2 regions of the Virgibacillus xinjiangensis genome follow, and region 1 is predicted to be linked to the other one. Evidence: predicted binding sites of a transcription regulator. Region 1 holds the regulator's gene; the other holds the start of a gene.

What was found. The regulator LexA, encoded in region 1, represses DNA repair genes until DNA is damaged. The targets are predictions, from matches to a motif close to CGAACATATGTTCG.
Region 2: ACFOGI_RS06810 (DNA polymerase IV) is a predicted target of LexA. The motif match lies at 1,904-1,917, and genes of this name have one in related genera.

Annotation. Positions count from the first base shown of each region.
Region 1 covers NZ_JBHRSA010000004.1:19,594-23,013, forward strand. Annotated here, with positions in the region: gene ACFOGI_RS01040 (protein-glutamine gamma-glutamyltransferase) at 1-617, opposite strand, end outside; tRNA gene ACFOGI_RS01045 (tRNA-Gln) at 766-839, opposite strand; gene lexA (transcriptional repressor LexA) at 1,030-1,653, opposite strand; gene ACFOGI_RS01055 (YneB family resolvase-like protein) at 1,934-2,572, shown strand; gene ACFOGI_RS01060 (DUF896 domain-containing protein) at 2,668-2,901, shown strand; gene tkt (transketolase) at 3,015-3,420, shown strand, end outside.
Region 2 covers NZ_JBHRSA010000028.1:43,740-47,159, forward strand. Annotated here, with positions in the region: gene dacB (D-alanyl-D-alanine carboxypeptidase/D-alanyl-D-alanine endopeptidase) at 1-1,291, opposite strand, end outside; gene ACFOGI_RS06805 (hypothetical protein) at 1,529-1,789, shown strand; gene ACFOGI_RS06810 (DNA polymerase IV) at 1,936-3,186, shown strand; gene ACFOGI_RS06815 (hypothetical protein) at 3,276-3,420, opposite strand, start outside.

The sequences.
Region 1 (3,420 bases):
CCGGTCGTAATCCCCATACCGTGCCCAAAGTACATGCCGTCTTCCAAAACTACTGCATTTTCTCCTCTCCACCAGTCCGTTTCGGGATGGAAATCGGGATTGTTGAAATAAACAACATCGCCTGGCAATATATATTCTGTCTGAATTCGTTGGATACCCAGATCTGTATCATGATGCCAGCTGTATAAATATAGCTGTTGAAAATATTGATTAAACAATCTTTCTCCGATGGACTCCAGTACAGCATGGTAATAGATGATCAATATAGCTGTAGCACATTCAAAGCCATACAAAGAGCTGTTTTTGTATATATCCAAGATACCATCAGCTGGCGAAACATCCTGTCTTAAACGGAACCCTCCAACATTTGTACGATGCCAAAAATCGGGGTTACAGCGGGAGTTTTTAAAGGTTTCAAATTTTGCTTCACTCTCATTCAGTGCTTTGGCACTCCTTATGATATTTTTGCGCAACTTTAATTCAAACTGTAATCCATCAATAGATTGGTAGGAATAAACGACAGGCTGGCTATGCATTTGGTTAAGAATCGTATGTTCAATGGGATCGGAAGCCCAATTGAATGCTGATTCAAAATCCAGTCCGGGCAGCTGTATCATGTCTCCACATCCCTAATGTTATAGTTGTGATTCCTTGCCAGTATATTCTCTGTTTAATGGGGTGTGCACGCGATATGAAAAATAAGGTACGACACTGTCCGGGTTTACTTGGCAGTGTTGTACCTTATTGGACCAACTATGGTGGGGGTGGCTGGTCTAGCTGGGCTTGAACCAGCGAATCAGGGATCAAAACCCGCTGCCTTACCGCTTGCCTATAGACCAATCAGCAGATTAAGTATGGGAAAGCGGCTCATGAATGGAAGTTCTTTTTAATTTGTATGTACCGCGAGGGGCATCTGCAAAACGAAGACAAAATTATATTGTATAGGAAATGTTTGCTCGAAATTAGCAGTCCAATTCTAGCATGTATATGGGCAAGGAACATTAAAAAAGCTGCCACATGGCAGCTTTTTTAATGGATATTCCTGTAGAGACCTATTACCTTTCCAAGTATCGTCACATTGTCATAGATGAGAGGTTCCATGGTAGCATTCTCCGGCTGAAGACGGATATGATCCTTCTCTTTGAAAAACCGTTTTACTGTCGCTTCATTCTCCTCGGTCATCGCTACCACTATATCACTGTTCTGAGCAGTGTTCTGCTGCTTTACGATGACCATGTCCCCATCAAGTATTCCAGCTTCTATCATACTTTCCCCATCAATTACTAGAATAAATAGATTATCATCCGTACCTGCAGTGGAATCAGGGAGAGGAATGAACTCTTCGATATTTTCCACGGCAGTTATAGGCAAGCCTGCTGTAACTTTACCTATGACTGGGGCATACCGAACTTCTTCTCTTGGAATATTGTTTTCCTCTTCCAGATTCAAGACTTCTATAGCACGCGGTTTTGTAGGATCCCTCCTGATGAAGCCCTTGCTCTCCAATCTGGATAAATGCCCGTGTACCGTGGAGCTGGAAGCCAGTCCGACTGCTTCAGCGATTTCTCGGACGGAAGGTGGATAACCTTTATCGCCGACTTGTTCTTTTATATAATCAAGGATCATTTGCTGCCTTTTTGAAAGCTTAGTCATCTATCAAACACCTCGCACATAGAATTTACTAGTGATAGTTTACCATTCGGTACTAGCTAATGCAAACGTTAGTTCGAAAAAACGGTTGACAGGACCGTATGTTCGTATTAACATGATTTGTATGCGAACAATAGTTCTTATATTTTAGTGGGAGGAATGCTGAATGTTTGGTAAAATAACAAAGACCGATGCATTTTATATAATTACTTTTATATTAATGTTGGGGTTTCTTTATTTTGCTATGATAACCAGCTGAGATTAACACAAGGGGTTTTGTCCAATGAAAGCTATCGTGTATTGTAGAGTAAGTACGAATAAAACCGAACAGGAAACATCACTCGCAAGGCAGAGGAAGGAACTTAATGATCTTGCTGTGAATTTCGGTTTTGAAGTGGTTGCCACCATAGAAGAACAGAAGAGCGGTTATGATATTGACCGGGACGGGGTATTTGAAATGCTGGATTATTTTACAGAAGGAAAAGCTGACTGTCTTCTAATACAGGATGAGACAAGGCTCGGCCGGGGAAATACCAAAATCGCTTTGTTCCATCAGCTGCAAAAACTCAAGGTTCCAGTTTATACCGCAATCCACGATGGAGAATTGGAACTTTCCGAGTCCGATTCCATGGTTCTCCAAATTGTAGGAATCGTAGAGGAATATCAACGTAAAATCCATAATACCAAAATTAAGAGAGGAATGAAAAAGGCGGTCAGCAACGGCTTCAACCCAGCAGATAACCTTTCCAACCGCAATAATGCCCCAGGCAGGGAGAGAGTCGATTTCCCAATAGAAGAAGTAGTACGGTTGAGACAGAATAAACTTACGTTTGAAGAAATTGCCAGGACCTTGAATAACTTGGGTTACCCTGTCTCGAAAGCGACGGTACACCGTAGATACAAGGAGTATCAAAATACTTGATAATGTCCATATGGAAAGATAAGATGAAGAGCAAGGACGAGACTGTCCCTGCTCTTTTAGTTTGTTGGACAGGACAGCCAAGGAGGTTATAGACCATGTTATCAAAAGGAAAAATTGAGCGGATCAATGAGCTTTCCAAAAAATCAAAGAAAGACGGATTGACGGAAACGGAAAAAGAGGAACAGAAACAGCTTCGGGAAGAATACTTGAAAAATGTCCGCAGGTCGTTTAAAAACCAGTTCAAATCGATGACAGTCATGGATCCTGATGGGAACGATGTAACTCCTCAAAAAGTAAGGGATCTTCAAGACAGGAATAAAAAGCACTAAATTTAATTTTACGTTTCCATAGGAGCAGAACTCAGACTTGTTATGTGAAATGTTTCATTATAGAATGTATATGTGACAAACTTATCAGACAGAAAGAGTAAAGGAGATTTTAAATGGCAAACGCAATTGAACAGAAATCAATCAACACCATTCGTACATTGTCGATCGACGCGATCGAGAATGCAAACTCCGGACACCCGGGTTTGCCTATGGGCGCTGCCCCAATGGCTTATACATTGTGGACAGACTTTATGAACCATAATCCTAAAAATTCCAAGTGGTTCAATAGAGACCGCTTTGTTTTATCTGCAGGCCATGGTTCCATGCTTCTATACAGCCTGCTTCACCTTTCGGGTTATAACGTGACAATGGATGATCTGAAGAATTTCCGTCAGTGGGATTCCAAAACACCAGGACATCCGGAAGTACATCATACCGACGGTGTGGAAGCAACTACAGGGCCACTTGGGCAAGGGATAGCAATGTCAGTTGGAATGGCTATGGCTGAAGCTCATCTAA
Region 2 (3,420 bases), on a different contig from region 1:
TGATCATGATGGAAAAAATGGCCCTTTCTCCATCCGTATCTTCCATATATCCGGATAGGGTGCTGACACCGTGGATAGTTCCTGTTTTGGCCTGGACGGTTATCCCCTGCATGCGCTCCCTGAGAGTCCCGCCAATTTTCCGCTCTTCGTTCCCCGCGACCGGGAGAGAATGGAAATATGCAGGGAACCATTCCTCTTTTTGAATTTCATACAACAATTGAGTGATTTCATTAGCCGGAATCAGATTGAAGTGGGAAAGACCGGAGCCGTCACGGATGGATAGGGTGTCTCCATTGACACCCAGTTTTGGGATTTCCGATTCTACAACCCTGAGTCCATTTTCCCAACTCCCCTCCCCATGAGTGATTTTCCCCATCTCCTTCACCATGATCTCTCCGTGTCCATTGTTGCTTAATTTCATGAAGGGAACCAGCAGTTCTGCCAGTGGCATGGAACGGTCTGTATAAAGAATGTTCATATCCTCCGGTGCTTCCCCTGCCTTCAGCTTCCCGGTCCAGCTGATGTCCCGGTCCTCCAATGCTCGGCCGAACAATTGTGTTGTGTAGATTGCCGGATCCCAGACGGACATCCATTCCTTTTCCGTCTCTCCTCCAAGGGGAATGGCTCCTTTCACGACCACCATATTCGTGGCATGCCTTCGTTCAATTTTGATACTTGACTCCTCACCCCCGGAATCCGTCCATGCCTCATTGACCACCTCCACATAGTCCGTTTCCGGAAAGATGTGGATTTCGGGCCGATCACCGACTGCCATGCCTGGTTCCACCTCGACAACGACGGAACCTGCATCATAATCCTCATCAGGTGCTACCGTTAAAGCTGAAACCTGTGCTCCATAGTAATACTGTTCATCACTCCAACTGAGATCGGGTGAAAGATGCACGTCATCATACCAGCTTCCGTCACCAATCACATCTCCTGCAATCTGCTTTATGCCGGCCTCTCGGATTTTTTCTGCAAAACGTTCAAGATCTGCCGGCAGCAGCGTCGGATCCCCTTTCCCGCGCAAAAACAAGTTTCCCCTCAGCAATTCCCCTTCCGTCCTGCCGTCTGTTCCAAGCTCTGTGGAAAAGGTGTAACCGGCACCCAGCACGGTAAGTGCGGCTGCCGAGGTGAACAGTTTCATATTGGAGGCAGGACGAAAGCGTATGTCCCCCATATGGTCAAACAATTTTTCTCCCGTCCGTGCAGATCGGATGCTGACACCAGCCAAAGCCCCCGTCAATCTTGGATCACTTTTGAGAAAATTCTTCAGTTGTTCCTTCACCATGCACCGCTCCCTTTTTTCTTTTTTTCATCATACCATCTATCGAGTAAAGAACCACGCAAGAACACTTATTTTTCTTTATATTTGCAATATGGTAGTTATATCAAACAAAAACAGACAAGCCTTACAAAAACTTGTTCTTCAGGAAGCTGTATTTCCTGTACATAGGATAGAAGGATTGATGGAAATCTAAACAAAGAGCCCATATGCTGCTCAACAAATATCGGAGGTGTCTCGCAAATGGCGGAGCAAAACCCACAGCAGGAACTATATGAAACAACCCAGCAAATCCAGCAGGCAATGGAACAGGCTCAATCAAACACGGACCCCGGTAAAGTCCAAGAAGCCCAGCGCTTGCTGAAGCAGGCGGAACAGGGACTGCAAATAGCACAAGCACAGATGGGGACACAGGTTCAGAACAACCCGCAATTCCAGCAAGCTCAAAAACAGTTGGAGCAGGCGCGCCAACAATTGCAGCCATCAGGACGAAACACGTTGTAATCCTTCAGGAAGCTCATGTGGAGCTTCCTTTTTTTGGTGAAGTAATCCTTCACTTCCATTGTCGGAGGCCTTCAATTTATTTCCATTGATAATGAAAAGGAAGTGTATATAATAAGAACAAACGTTCTGTTAGGTGGTGAAAGACAGTGGATTATTCCTCATATCCCCGCAATGATGTGCTGTGCATTGATATGCGGTCATTCTATGCAAGCGTGGAAGCAGTGAAATTGGGGCTGGATCCCATGAAGACCATGCTTGCGGTGGTCGGCGATCCAAACCGTCCGGGGAGTATTGTTCTAGCTGCTTCTCCCCAGTTGAAGAAGAAATACGGCATCAGCAATGTCAGCCGTTTTTTCGAACTGCCGGATGATCCGGACATCCATATCGTGCCTGCACATATGGCGGACTATCTGCAAATGTCTGTGGAGATTACCAGACTGATCCATCAATATGTCCCCAAGGAAGCCATCCACCAATATTCCGTGGATGAAGTCTGGGTCACCGTCAATGGACTCGAAAGGCTGTTCGGCAATCGATGGGAAGCTGCCCGTAAAATCAAGCGGGATATCAAGGAAAGTTTCGGCATCACCTCCTCCATCGGAATTGGAGACAATAAATTTCTGGCAAAGGTCGTGATGGACCTCCATGCCAAGAAACAGGGCATTGCCGAATGCCGGTATGAGGATGTGGAGGAGAAACTGTGGCCCTTCCCTGTGGAAGATATCTGGGGAATCGGCAGCAGGATGAAACGCAATTTGAACCGCATGGGCATCGTCACCCTGGGACAGCTCGCCAGATTCGACCCGGACCGGCTGAGGAAACGGTTCGGCATCATGGGAGAGCAGTTGTACTGGCATGCTTGGGGGATTGACCTGAGCCCTGTTTTTGGGGAATTCACCAAGCAGGAGCAGAAAGGATTCGGACATGGCATTTCCCTATTGAGAGATTACTCCCAAGAGGAAGCAGCCGTATGTATCCTTGATCTCTGTGAGGAAGTATGCCGCAGAGCAAGGACAGCCGGAAAGTCAGGAAAGACCATCCATCTCGGCATCGGTTACTCCCAAGAAACGGGCGGCGGCTTTTCCCGTTCCCGCTCGATCGACCTGCCCACCAATGTGACGATGGATGTCTATCATGTCTGCCAGCAGTTATTCCATGAATTCTATGACGGAAAAAGCAGCATCCGCCGAGTCTACGTCACCCTCGATAATTTGTTCGATAAACAGGAAACCCAACTGAACCTGTTTGAGGACCGAACCAAGAAAAATGATATCGGCTATGTAATGGATGAAATCCGCGATAAATTCGGCTCTACTGCCATCCTGCGTGCCTCCAGCTATACCGATGCCGGGATTACCTTGGAGCGGAGCAGAAAAATTGGCGGGCATTATGCGTGAAGAGATGGTTTTTTTGCGGGTAAGCTTGTATTAAACTGGAGAAAACGAAAGAAACCCAGGTTGCCGGGTTTCTTTCTTGGCCTTTTTAATTAGGAGGTGGTTCCTCCATCATTGTTGTTATTGTTAGTTTGCTGAGTGTTCTGAGCTGGAGCAACGCCTCCGTTAGCTGGAGTAGGAAGAGGCCCTGCTGTCAGATCAAGAGGTGTTTCAATTGGAACTGGAGTAGTAGTAGGC